Regions from separate parts of the Ornithinimicrobium flavum genome, predicted to be linked through region 2. Evidence: predicted binding sites of a transcription regulator. Region 2 holds the regulator's gene; each other region holds the start of a gene.

Region 1 (3,204 bases), 400 kb from region 2:
CAAGACGGTGCGTATGGCGTGCCTCACCCAGGAGCTGCGCGAGCTGGACCGGGTCGCGGGTTGGTCGGTCATCGACTCGATCACCGAGGTGCGGTCGTTCACGGTCATCGGGGGCAAGGAGGTGTCGGCCAGCTCCCTGGCCAAGCGGCTCGGCTTCAGTGGCGGCCGCCAGCAGTCGCGGGTGGGAGACCTCTCCGGCGGGGAACGGCGCCGGCTGCAGTTCGTGCGGCTCCTCATGGACGAGCCCAACGTCCTGCTGCTCGACGAGCCCACCAACGACCTCGACATCGACACGCTCACGGCCATGGAGGACGTCCTGGACGGCTGGGCCGGCACGCTGATCGTGGTCTCGCACGACCGCTACCTCCTCGAGCGTATGACGGACCGCCAGGTCGCCCTGCTGGGTGACGGTGGGCTCCGGGACCTGCCGGGAGGCGTGGAGCAGTACCTCCAGCTCCGCGCCGGCATGCGGGCGACGCAGCAGTCCGGGAGTGGCTCGGGCCGGGGTGGGGCGGGACGGGACGGTGCGGGATCGGGGCGGGACGGTGCGGGATCTGCGCCGGGGGCGACCGACGGCGGCGCCTCGGCAGCGCAGGTGGGAGGTGCGGGGTCGACAGCTGGTGGTCCGGCCTGGTCCGCGGCCGAGGTGCGCGAGGCGCGCAAGACGCTGTCGCGGGTCGAGCGGGCGCTGGACCGTCTGCACGCCCAGGAGGCGAGGCTGCACGACCGGATGGCCGACGCCGCGACCGACCCGGACGCGCTCGGGCGGCTGACAGCCGAGCTGCAGGAGCTGCACGACCAGGAGCAGGAGCTGGAGCTGGAGTGGTTGGAGGCGTCCGAGGCCGCGCAGGGCTGACGTCCGCGCTTCCTCCGTCCCACGCCCCTCACCTCCCCGAACTGTGCGGCCCTCTCCACCTCCCCTCTCCGAACTGTGCGGCCCTCTCCACCTCCCCTCTCCGAACTGTGCGGCCCTCTCCACCTCCACCTCCACCTCCACCTCCACCTCCACCTCCACCTCCACCTCTTCCGTCCTCCCGGGCGCCGTCGTCCGTCACCTCCCGGATTCTCTCCGGCATCCTTGGCATTCGGACCTGTCATTCATACATGTGTCTGATGACTGTTGACGGATCTCGAACATGTGTAGTATTATCGCAGTGTCAGCACCACCGTTGGGGAATGAGCGGGTGCGACCGACCACCAGGGGGGTGACGAGGGTGAAGAAGGACCACGGTGCCGATCAGGCTTCAGGCGCGTCAGCCTCGCCGAGCACGTCGGCTCTCACCCACGCCTCGGGTCGCACTCGTGAGGATCTGCTCCAGGCACTGGCCGCGGCTGGTCTGGACGACGGGGCCGCGGTGGCGTTCGCGGACGCTGCGCTGGTCCTGGGCGCAGCGTCGCGGGGTCGCGCCATCGGGGAGCTGCCTCTCGCCTCCGCCGCACCCTCCGCCCGGTCCGCCCAGGAGGCGGGGACCCTGCCGCAGCCGGGTGCGGCGCCGCGGTCGGTGGAGTCGCACCGGCACGCGGCCGAGGTGGCGTTGCGGGCGGTGGAGGCGATCACCGTGTGTCAGGGCCGGTTGGACGCCGCGCTGGTGGTCGCGACAGCGGCCCAGGCCACGAGCACTGGGGCGATGCTGCTCCGGGAGAAGGACCTGGCCGGCCCCGACGAGCTGTCGCGCACGGCCCGGGACCGCTGGCGTTCCATGACCAAGCGGCGGACCCGCGGGGAGGTCGCCCCCGCGACCGGGTGGACGCCGGGCGAGAGCGCGCACCTGATCGGGTTGGCGACCGCGCCGGTGTCGTTCTCGGGTCCGGTGGTGGGGCAGATGGGCCGCGGGCAGCTTCCGTGGCGGTTGGCCCGGGCGTTGTGGAGAGCCTGCGAGGGCATGGACGCCACCGATGCCGCCCATGTCGCGCACGTGATGTGCGCCGACGACCAGGACACCTGCGTCCCCGAGCGGCTGGAGCCGGACGGGCGGGTCACCGCAGCGCCGTGGAGCCACCGTGCCTTCTGGTCCGCGCTGGACCGTGAGGTCGCCAAGCTGCGGACCGCCGACGACAGTCCGGATGCCGCGGACGCCAGGGCGGCACGCGAGGCTGCGTTCCAGGCCCGGTGCGTGATCGCCAAGGCCGGGGAGGACGGGATGGGGTCGCTCACCGTGCTGATGCCCGTGCTCTGGGTGGCGGCGATCAAGGACCGTCTCGACGGAGCGGCCCAGGCGGCACGGGCCGCGGGAGACGAGCGCACTCGTCAGCAGCTCGAGGCTGACATCGCCCGTGTGCTGCTGGCGCACGCGGCCCTCGGCGTCGGCGACCTGGCCATCCCTGAGCTCCCGGACGGTGAGGAAGTCACCGCTGACGACCTCGCCCGGACGGGGTGGAGCCCCGAGCTGATCAACGCCATGTCCGGTCTTCCACCGGCGGTGCTGCAGGTCGTGGTGCCCCTGCTGGCCCTTCACGACCCCGGGCAGGCGCAGACCCTGCCGACCGTCGGGCGCCCGGGCGCCCGCCCGACCTCCGAGGCGACCCTCGCGGACGACAACAACCACACCGGCCAGGACGGGTGTCCGTCATGCCTGCCAAGCAGACGTATGCATCCCGCCGAGGGGCTGGTCGATGGCGGGGCTGGAGAGATGGGACGGACGGGGGAGATGGGGCAGACGGGGGAGAGCTCTGCCGTGAGGGCGCCCTCACCGCTGGCCGATCCACCGGCCGGCCCACCACCGGAGCAGCGCCGGTTGTGGGTCGGAGAGCTCCTGGGCGCCTTCTCCTCCTTCCTCTCGCCCGCGCAGATCCGTGAGCTGGCCCTCTCGCCAGGGACCACCATGGCCAGACTGCTGGTCGATCCAGCGGACGGACGGTGCGTGGAGCGATCGCGAGCGACCTACCTGATGGATGCGGCGATGCGGACTCAGCTCCTGGCCGCGGACGTGACCTGCCGAGCCCCGGGATGTCTGCACCAGGGTGCCCGGTGCCAGATCGACCACGTCCACGAGCACTCCCTCGGGGGACCGACCAGCGAGGCCAACGCACAGCTGCTGCACACGGGTCACCATGAGCCGAAGACGACCAAGGCGTGGGACGCGCACCTCTCCGCCAACCGGGACGTCACCTGGACCTCCCTGCTGGGGCGGGTGTATCGGACCCGGGTGTGGGACTACCGCCGCTACGTGACGGTCCTGACCGACGCCGTCGACGCGGTCAGCG
Region 2 (3,204 bases):
CCGCGGTGATCCAGGACCAGCTCATGCTGCTGACCTTCACGACGGCCGAGCGAGCCCGGCACTTCGCGGTGGAGAACGGCATGATCCGCGAGGAGGACGATCTGAGGGCGATCGCGCTGCCCCCGTCCGAGATCGTGGAGTCGGCCCAGGTCTACCAGGAGTCGGGCATCGCGGGCCTGATGTTCGACCCGCACATCGCCGGATACTTCATCCCCTCCGAGCAGCTGCCCGTCGTGTGGGACGCCGTGCACTCCACGGCAGGCGACACCCAGCCGGGGGAGCAGGCCCCGCAGGGCGGCGACGCGGACGGCCCCCCTGCTGCCGCGCCGGAGGACGGGCGCGCCGGCTGACGGTCCTCGGAGACGGCGATCCGGCTCAGCGGGACGGGATCACCAGCTCCTGACCCGCCGCGATGGACGTCGTCGACAACCTGTTGGCCTGCTGGATGTCGACGATCGCCCGGCTCAGCGGGACGTCCGGCAGCTGCTCGGCCGCGATCTGAGACAGGGTCATGCCGGGCTCGACGACCACCGAGGTCGTCGCTCCCGCGGGCCCCAAAAGGCCGATGACGGAGGCGACGACGAGGGCCACCACGAGGGTCAGGCTGCTCGTCAGGGCCAGCCGCCCTCGACGCGTGATGCGCAGCGCCCGACGGCGGGTCGTCCGCGAGGCCGTCGGCGCCGACGGCTCCACGAGCCGCAGGTGGCTCGGGCGGCGCGCCGCGCGCCGGGGCGCAGCGCGGCCGGCAGGGCCAGGACCGGGTGGTCGAGGGTCGCAGTGCTCATGCTGGTCACCTTCCTCAGGGAGGTCCGGCTCGGACGTGTGTCCGATCGGACGTCTGTCCTATTGATAGCACGGATGTCCGACGTTGTCGACACGCCGACCGAACAGATGTTTGTCCGGCCAGGGCTGCTCACGTAGGCTGTGCTCATGTCGGTGACACAATCACCCGCCACCGACAGACCCGCTGACCTGGGCTGATGCCCGGGCAGCCTGGCCGGCCGGGCACCTCCGGACGACCGGTGCAGCATCGGACGAGGGGATGGAGAGCATGGCCACGATTCACGAGATGCCCGACCGGGACGGTGGGGCGACGCTCACCAACCGGCAGCGGCGCGTCCTCGACGTCATCCGCGACTCGGTCGACGCCCGGGGCTACCCGCCCAGCCTGCGCGAGATCGGTGACGCGGTGGGCCTGACCTCCCCCAGCTCGGTGGCGCACCAGCTGAAGATGCTCGAGCGCAAGGGTTTCCTGCGGCGCGACCCGCACCGTCCTCGTGCCATCGAGGTCGTCAACCCCGGCGCAGAGGGGCACGGCTACCGCCGCGGTGACACCGACGGGGGCACGGTGAGCCCCACGACCGAGACGACCTACGACGAGACGGGGATCGGTGACTCCCGCCCCCGCCCGTCCTACGTCCCGCTCGTGGGCCGGATCGCCGCCGGTGGACCGATCCTGGCGGAGGAGGCCGTGGAGGACGTCTTCCCGCTGCCCCGGCAGCTCGTCGGCGACGGCGAGCTCTTCCTGCTCAACGTGGTGGGCGACTCGATGGTGGACGCCGCCATCTGCGACGGTGACTGGGTGGTGGTGCGTCGTCAGCCGACGGCCGTGAACGGCGACATCGTGGCGGCGATGCTGGACAACGAGGCCACGGTGAAGACGTTCCGCAACACCAACGGCAAGACCTGGCTCATCCCCCACAACCCCGCCTACGAGCCGATCGACGGCGACCACGCCGTCATCCTCGGCAAGGTCACGGCCGTCCTGCGACGCGTCTGACCTCTCCTCCCCGCCGGCCCGCCGGCCCACCGACCGCGACGCCGCCCCCGGCATCCTCCATCCTCAGCCGGGGGCGGCGTCGCCATGCGGCAACGTCATACCGCCGGCCGGAGGTGGGGGACGACGGCCGCGCGAGGGCCGGGTGGGCTGCTCAGGCCGAGGGCGCGGGGCCCTCGTCGACGGAGTAGTACTCCAGGAGCTGCTCCTCCTCGTCCTCCGTCAGGTGCCGGTCGACGGGGATGTCAGGAGCACCCTTGATCATCTCGACGGTGTAGGCCAGACGGATCTGCGCGTCGACGATCTCGGCGTTGGACAGGGGGCAGAAGCACCGGCGACCGGCGATCCACCCGGTCCGGACGGTCAGCCAGGCAGGGTCGCCCGTGGCGTTGTCGATGTAGACCTGGTCCAGCGCGCCGACCTTCTCGCCGTCCTGGTCCACCACGTCCGCGTCGTAGAGCGCGTTGAGCTGTTCCTGCGTGATCACGGCCACCTCCATGCCGGCGCCCGGGAGACCACCCGTGCCGCCGAGGATCACACCACACCCCCTGCCGCTGCTGCAAGACGTGCACCTCAGGCCCTGGGTCGCCGACGCCGACGGCCGCCTCCACCGGGGTGGACGCGGCCGTCGGGCAGGATCAGCGGGGCTCAGCCGCGGCGGTTGTCACCGTCCAGGTCCAGGCCCTCGCCACGCACGCCGTCGCCGTCCCAGTCCCCCTGGCGGGGTCCACCGTCAGCGATCCCGGCGTCTCCCGTGGTGTCCCGGTCGACGTCGACCTCCTCGTGCGAGACGTCGGTGACGACCTGCTGCTCGTCGGTGACGGTCTGCTTCTCCAGGCCGACGCGCTCGGTGGCGACCACGTCCTTGTCCACGACAGGGCGCTCCTCGTGCAGCGTGACCTCAGCCTCGTCCTCACCCAGCCGAGCGCCGTCCCGGGCGTCCTCACCGGCCACCGGCTCCCGGACGACCTCGAACTCCTCACGCTGCACCGGCACGGTGACGGTCTCCTGGTCGGTCACGACGTGCTTGCGCAGCCGCACCCTCCCCGTCTCGACGCGCTCGGTCCCGACGTCCACCTGCTCCTCGTGCAGGGTCATGGACCCCTCACGCTCGCGGCCCACACCCCCACCGAGCTCGGCACCGCGGTCCCGGTCGACGTCCAGGTCACGGTCCCCGCCGAGCCCCGCTCCGCGGTCGCGGTCCACGTCCGAGTCGCGGTCGGTGTCCGCCAGCGTCCCTCGGTCGCGGTCCAGGTCACTGTCGGCGCCCCCGGCGCTGAAGCCGCCGGCGACGGCCGGGTCGGCCTCGGTCACGTCGCGACGGTCGTCCAACCCGTCGGCGCCGTAGCGGCTCGTGTCGACACCCGCCCCGCTGTAGTAGCGGAAGAGCTCGTCCTGCTCCTCCTCCGACAGGTGCTGGTCCGCGT
Region 3 (3,204 bases), 120 kb from region 2:
AACGAGGCGAGGTGGCGCTCGTCCCGACGGTCCTGGGCAGGATCCCGATGTTCGTGGGCATGGTCCCGCCGTTCCTGGGCATGGTCCCGCGGTGCGTCACCAGCACGAGCCGAGGTGGACCCCATCAGGTCAGGAGCACGACCCGTGAGGGGTCCGGGGAGGGCCGAGACGGAGGAGAGGTACTGACGGTAGTCGTGGGTCCTCGTCGTGTAGAGCCTCCCGAAGAAGCTCGTCCACGTGACGTTGCGAGTCGCATCCATCTGAGCCTTCCAGTGCTCCGACGTCTTGAGGACGTGCCCCGTGCGGTGCAGCCCCTGGAGGTTGAGCTCGGTGGTGGGACCGCCCAGGAGGTACGGGACGACGTGGTCGAGGTCCCCGTCCCGGACCGGGATCGTCGACCCCGGGAAGCGGCTGAAGACGTCCGCCGCCCGGATCTGGGCGCGCATGGTCGCGTCGGGCCGGTAGGCGGCGACGGTCCTCTCGAGGCACCGCCCGTCGGCCGGATCGATGAGGAGCCTGGACAGGGTGACGCCATGTCCGCCGGCGATGGCCAGCACCTCGGCCTTGGTGAGGAACCGTGGGAACCTTCCGAGGACCCGACCGACACCGTCGCTCGCGGCCGGGTGAGACCCGGGCGCAGCAGCGGCTCCGTCCTCGGGGTCGCCTTCGGCTGCGCCGACCTCGTGGGGCACGTTGACGAATCCTGTGGCCCCGTCGAGGGGAACGAGCGCGTGCGCGCCGAGGGAGTCCCACGGCACGACGACCTGCAGCTCGTAGCTGGGTGTGCCCGAAAGGATCTGCACGAGGCTCTCGATGTCGTCAGGGGTGATCACCCCGATCTCATCACCCAGGTCCGGCAGGGGCAGGACCCCGTGGAGCAGCAGTGAGCGGGCGATGTCTGACCGCAGCTGCGGCTCCGTCCGCTCGTCTCCCGCTGCCCGCGCCCGTCGCGCGAGGACGTGGAGCCGGTCCACGCAGGCGGACACCGAGGCCGTGTCACCGCTGATGACGACCTGGCCACTGCCGTCGTCGTCGACGAACCCGAAGGCGTTGCGTCGCCGGTGCTGCTCCGCACGGTCCGCCGCCGTCGCCGCCGGGTCCTGCGCCTCCCGGCGGGTGGCCTCGCGCTCCAGAGCCTGGTGGAACTGCTTGTCACCCCACGGGGCGCGGGACAGCTCTCCGTCGGCGGTGATCCGCTCGACGACGACCCGGCTGAGGTCGTCCCCGAAGAGCGCCCCCGCGATCTCGATCGCCACCTCGCGGGGGATCCTCGGGTTGCTCCAGCACCGCCGCCAGAAGGCCGTGACGAGCGACCATCGCGCCACCCCCGTGCGCAACCCGGTGAGCACGTGCTCCATCAGGGGCGGGGGCGCCAGGCCGATCGCCGCCGTCTCGCGCGTGTGCCAGCGACCCTGACCCGTGGCGGCCGCGAGCTCCTCGGCGCTGAGGGCGCGGCACGTCGCCTCCCAGCGCTCCCTCACCGTCCTGGCCATGGAGTCCGCGGACTCGGTGCCCCGCTCGGCCAGGATGACCGAACCGGCTTCCACGGCAAGATCGCGGGCGGCGAGCATGCGGCACCCCTCCAGCAGGGACGTCATGGCCGCCGCCTCCTCGGCCACCGAGATGGCTTCCGACGGCTGGAGGAAGACGTCAGCTCCCTGGACGACCAGCCGGGTGATGGCCGGGAGGACGACGGCGCAGGTGGAGGCGAGCGCCTCCGGCATACCTGATGCGCGCAGCGCCTCCTGGAGCGCCACGGCGGACGGGTCCGGGCCACCAGACGATCGGGCCGTTCCCCCTTCCCACGCCGGACGTGGGCCCTCCCCCCGCACGAGCCGGAGCTGTCGCGCCCCCTCGTCGTCGCGGTCAATGCTCCCCATGACATCCACCCCCTCGGTGCCGGACGTCCCGCCCGGGCCGCTCCCCTGTGCGGCATACCGTCACCTTAGTCGAACACCTGTTCGATGTCAAGCGCTGCTGCTCACCGGTGGTCCGTCACCCCCGTGTGGTTGGCTGGGAACCCACGACACAATGAGAGCGTCAGCAAGGCGGGGCCGTCCACGTCAGGGGGATGGGATCCACGCACCGCGACCAGCACAGGAGACGACGATGACCGATCAGCCGCTCGCCGCGCCCGAGCCCCTTGCCGCCCCGGGTCCGCTGGTGCTCACCGCACCCGCCCCCGCCGCGCCCGTGACGCAGACCGCCGCGCCCAGGATGGCCCCGCAGGTCGACCCGGCCGCGGTGCCGGCGCTGGACGCCAAGGTCGACGCCTTCCTGCACGGCCTGACCGAGGTCGAGACCCGGTCCCCGGAGTTCGCCCAGAAGGCGGCCGACGTGCGGACCATGGGCGACCAGGACATCCGGGCGGCCGCCGAGACCTCCAACCGGTTGCTCAAGTCGCCCGTGCGCGCGCTGCAGCAGGGCGGTGTCTCCAAGGAGTCCAAGGTCGGCCAGACCCTCATGGAGCTGCGCCGCACCGTCGAGGACCTCGACCCCAAGCAGGCCACCGGGCCCAAGAAGTGGATCGAGCGCCTCCCCTTCACCGACCGGCTCACCAACTACTTCCAGAAGTACGAGTCGGCCGAGAAGCACCTCGACGCGATCCTCCACGCCCTGCGCAACGGCCAGGACGAGCTCGCCAAGGACAACGCGGCGCTCAACATGGAGAAGCAGCAGCTGTGGGACGCGATGGGCCGGCTCAACCAGTACGTCTACATCGCCGAGAAGCTGGACGCCCGGGTCGCGGCCAAGATCGCTGAGCTCGACGAGACCGACCCCGACCGCGCCAAGGCGATGCGCGAGGACGTCCTGTTCTACGTGCGGCAGAAGCACCAGGACCTGCTCACGCAGCTGGCGGTCTCGATCCAGAACTACCTGGCCATCGACATCGTCATGAAGAACAACATCGAGCTCATCAAGGGTGTCGACCGCGCCTCGACCACCACGGTCTCCGCGCTGCGCACCGCGGTCCTGGTCGCCCAGGCGCTGAACAACCAGCGCCTGGTCCTCGACCAGATCACCGCCCTCAACCAGACGACGTCGACGATGATCCAGCGCACATCCGAGATGCTGCGGGACAACTCCGTCGCCATCCAGGAGCAGGCGGCCTCGGCCACCCTGGGGCTCGAGCAGCTGCAGGCGGCCTTCGCCAACATCTACTCGACCATGGACGCCATCGACCAGTTCCGCACGCAGGCGCTG
Region 4 (3,204 bases), 250 kb from region 2:
AGATCATCTCCTCGGTGCGGGCGACGGCGCTGGAGCGGACCAGCACCCCGCGGCACTCGGCGACGGTCGCGTCGTCGAGGTCGGGATCGCCGAGGCTGGCCGCGATGAGCTCGGCCCCGGCGGGGTCGGCGTGCTCGAGGACGTGGGCGATGAGCACGGTGTGCTTGCCCTCGCGCAGGTCGTCCCCGGCCGGCTTGCCCGTCTGCCCGGGGTCGCCGAAGACCCCCAGGACGTCGTCGCGCAGCTGGAAGGCCTCACCCAGGTGGTCGCCGAAGGTCGCCAGCGCCTCGATGTCGCCGCCCCGGCCCCCGGCCGCCAGCGCCCCGATGAGCAGCGGCTGCTGCACGGAGTAGCGGGCGCTCTTGTAGCGGATCACGGTGCGGCACTGGGCGATCCGCTCCTCGTAGGTCAGGCCGCCCCAGCCGCGGGCGCCCTCCAGGACGTCGAGGAACTGCCCGCCCATGAGCTGGGTGCGCATCCGGTCGAACTCCGGGCGGGCGCGCTCCAGCGCCGCGGTCGGTAGGCCGCTGGTGGCGAACAGCTGGTCGGTCCAGCCCAGGCACAGGTTGCCGGCGAGGATCGCCCCGGCGTGGCCGAAACCCTCCGGGTCCCCGCTCCACCCCTGGTCGCGGTGCCAGGACGAGAAGGCCCGGTGGGCGGTAGCCCGGCCGCGGCGCAGGTCGCTGTTGTCCATGACGTCGTCGTGCAGGAGGGCTGCCGCCTGGAAGATCTCCATCGAGCTGGCCGCCCGTACGGCGGCGTCGTCGTCGGGGCCGCCGAGGGCCCGCCAGCCCCAGTAGAGGAAGGCTGCGCGCAGCCGCTTGCCGCCGGCGAGGAGGTCGGCCACGGCGTCCACGAGGGGGAGCACCGGCGCACCCAGGTCCGCCAGCACCTCCCGCTGGGAGGTGAGGTGGTCGTCGAGCGCCCGTTGCACACGGGGTCGCAGGTCGACGCCGTCCAGCGGGTGGGCGTGCGTCACGTCTTCTCCTCTGCTCGGGACCGTCGCCCCTGAGCCTAACCGGCCCGCGGTGCCCTCCGGCCCGGGCCATCCCCTCCCTGGCCCGGGCCATCCCCTCCCTGGCCCGGGCCTGGACCCATCCTCGGGGGTCCGGCCACGAGGGCGTCCGGGTTGTCCACAGGCCTGTCGGTGGGGGTTGACAGGATCCGGCCATGGCGTCGTACATTTGTCTCATAGGATCGAACGCATGTTCGATCACGAAGGAGGGTGAGATGCGGCACTACCGGGAGATGATCGAGGTGCGGGTGGGGTCGGCGCAGGAGCACGGGGTGCAGCTGGTCGGGGCGCTGCCGGCGGTGGGGGCGGGCCGCGACCCGGTCCAGGTGCCCACCCTGTTCCTCTGGCGTGGACGGGTCCACCAGGTGCGGGCGGTGCTGTCCCAGTGGACGCAGCGGGTGCCGTGGTGGCGGGCGGTGGGGGAGGGCCTGCAGTCCCGCCGGGGGGAGGGTGACCTCCTCGAGCAACGGGTGTGGCGGGTGGAGGCCGGTGCCGGACGGGCCGGGGGTCTGGGGGTCTACGACCTGGTGGAGGACGAGCAGTGGTGGCTCGAGCGGGTCGCGGACTAGAGGTGGCCCGCCCCACGCGACCACTGGCAGCAGCACGAGACCGGACAGCAGCACGAGACCGGACAGCAGCACGAGGAGGACTGGCATGACCATCCAGACGACGGCACGACCCGACCCCACCCGCACGGCGCCCGGCCCGGGGGTGGCTGCAGGCACGGTGCTGGACCTGCTCGAGCGGGCCCGGAGCGGGTTGCTGGCGGCCTGCCACAGCGAGAGCGCCGGTGAGCGCTACACCCAGGCCCACCTGGCGGCCCTGCGCGCGGGGGCGGCGCTACTCGCGGCCCGCACCGTGCCGAGCCGCCGGGCCCGGCCGCGCAGCGTCTGGGAGATGCTGCCCACCGTGGCGCCCGAGCTGTCCGAGTGGGCGGTCTACTTCGCCGACTCCGGGCGGCGCCGGCTGGCCCTGGAGCGGGGCACGACCCAGGTCAGCACCCGGGACGCCGACGACCTGGTCCGCTCCGGGGAGCACTTCCTGGAGCTGGTGCGCTCCGCGCTCCACCTGCCCTGCGAGACGCCGCTGAGCATCGAGCTGGCGCCCCTGGGGCGGGGGTGATCATGGGTGGCTCCCGTCCCGGCGACGACTTCGTCCATCTGCACGTCGCCTCCAGCGCCTCGATGCGCTACGGCGCGTCCCACCCGGCCGACCTGGTCGCGCGGGCGGTCGAGCTCGGTCAGCCGGCGCTGGGGCTGACCGACCGGGACGGGTTGTACGGCGCGGTCCGTTTCGTGCGGGCCTGCCGCGACGCCGGGATCGCCCCGGTCCTGGGGGTCGACCTCGCCCTGGGGGAGAGCGTGCTGGACGGGGCCGACGGTGCCGGCACGCCGTTCGTCACCGGGGTGCGGCCGACCCGGACCCCCGTCAAGGGCGGGGCCCTGGTCGACGACCAGCAGCCCCGGGTGGTGGTCCTGGCCCGGGGGCAGCAGGGCGGGCTCGGCGCGGGGGTGGGGTGGGCCCGGCTCTGCCGGCTGGTGACCCAGACCCACCTGGCGGGGGAGCGGTCGGTGCCCCGGACCTCCCCGTCGCTGCTGGCCCGGGCCGCCGCGGCCGTCGACGGCGTGGCTCCGGTGGTGGTCCTGCTCGGCCCGGACTCCGACGTGGGACGTGCGGTCCTGGGCCGGCGGCGCGGGTCGGCACGACAGCTGCTCCACGCCTGGGTGGACCGCCTCCCGGCCGGGTCGGTCCGGGTCGAGGTGGTCTGCCACGGCGGGCCGGAAGGCACCCCGGCCAGCCTGGGCCACGCCAGTGCGCTGTGGGCCCTGGCGCGGGAGGCCGGGGTGCCCGCGGTCCTCACGGCCGCGGTCCGGCACGCGACCCCGGAGCAGGCCAGGGTGGTCGACGTGCTCGACGCGGCCCGGCGCATGGTCACCCTCGACGAGCGGCACCTCGACCGGGTCTCCTCGGCCGGCCACCTGACCGGCTCGGCCACCATGCATGCCCTGGCCCGTCAGCTGGAGGTGGCCGGCGGCAGCGACGCCCGCGCCGCCGACCTGCTCCGGGACACCCTCACGCTCGCGGCCGAGTGCCACCAGGACGCCCGCGGCGACCTCGGGATCGGGGCGGTCCACCTGCCCGAGCCGGAGGTGCTGGGCGTGAGCGGGGTCGGGCAGGCGCACCGGGTG

The links. The regulator LexA, encoded in region 2, represses DNA repair genes until DNA is damaged. The targets are predictions, from matches to a motif close to TCGAACANNTGTTCGA.
Region 1: E3Z34_RS03215 (HNH endonuclease signature motif containing protein) is a predicted target of LexA. The motif match lies at 1,131-1,146, and genes of this name have one in related genera.
Region 3: E3Z34_RS05640 (HNH endonuclease signature motif containing protein) is a predicted target of LexA. The motif match lies at 1,950-1,965, and genes of this name have one in related genera.
Region 4: E3Z34_RS06245 (DUF6504 family protein) is a predicted target of LexA. The motif match lies at 1,198-1,213, and genes of this name have one in related genera.

The regions. Positions count from the first base shown of each region.
Region 1 is NZ_CP038213.1:683,859-687,062, forward strand. Features, by position in the region: gene E3Z34_RS03210 (ABC-F family ATP-binding cassette domain-containing protein) at 1-856, shown strand, start outside; gene E3Z34_RS03215 (HNH endonuclease signature motif containing protein) at 1,356-3,204, shown strand, end outside.
Region 2 is NZ_CP038213.1:1,085,691-1,088,894, reverse strand. Features, by position in the region: gene E3Z34_RS05105 (hypothetical protein) at 1-350, shown strand, start outside; gene E3Z34_RS05100 (LysM peptidoglycan-binding domain-containing protein) at 376-594, opposite strand; gene E3Z34_RS17615 (hypothetical protein) at 612-785, opposite strand; gene lexA (transcriptional repressor LexA) at 1,052-1,780, shown strand; gene E3Z34_RS05090 (PRC-barrel domain-containing protein) at 1,932-2,264, opposite strand; gene E3Z34_RS05085 (DUF2382 domain-containing protein) at 2,426-3,204, opposite strand, start outside.
Region 3 is NZ_CP038213.1:1,200,990-1,204,193, reverse strand. Features, by position in the region: gene E3Z34_RS05640 (HNH endonuclease signature motif containing protein) at 1-1,880, opposite strand, end outside; gene E3Z34_RS05635 (toxic anion resistance protein) at 2,110-3,204, shown strand, end outside.
Region 4 is NZ_CP038213.1:1,336,244-1,339,447, forward strand. Features, by position in the region: gene E3Z34_RS06240 (polyprenyl synthetase family protein) at 1-979, opposite strand, end outside; gene E3Z34_RS06245 (DUF6504 family protein) at 1,231-1,584, shown strand; gene E3Z34_RS06250 (SAV_6107 family HEPN domain-containing protein) at 1,670-2,137, shown strand; gene E3Z34_RS06255 (DNA polymerase III subunit alpha) at 2,140-3,204, shown strand, end outside.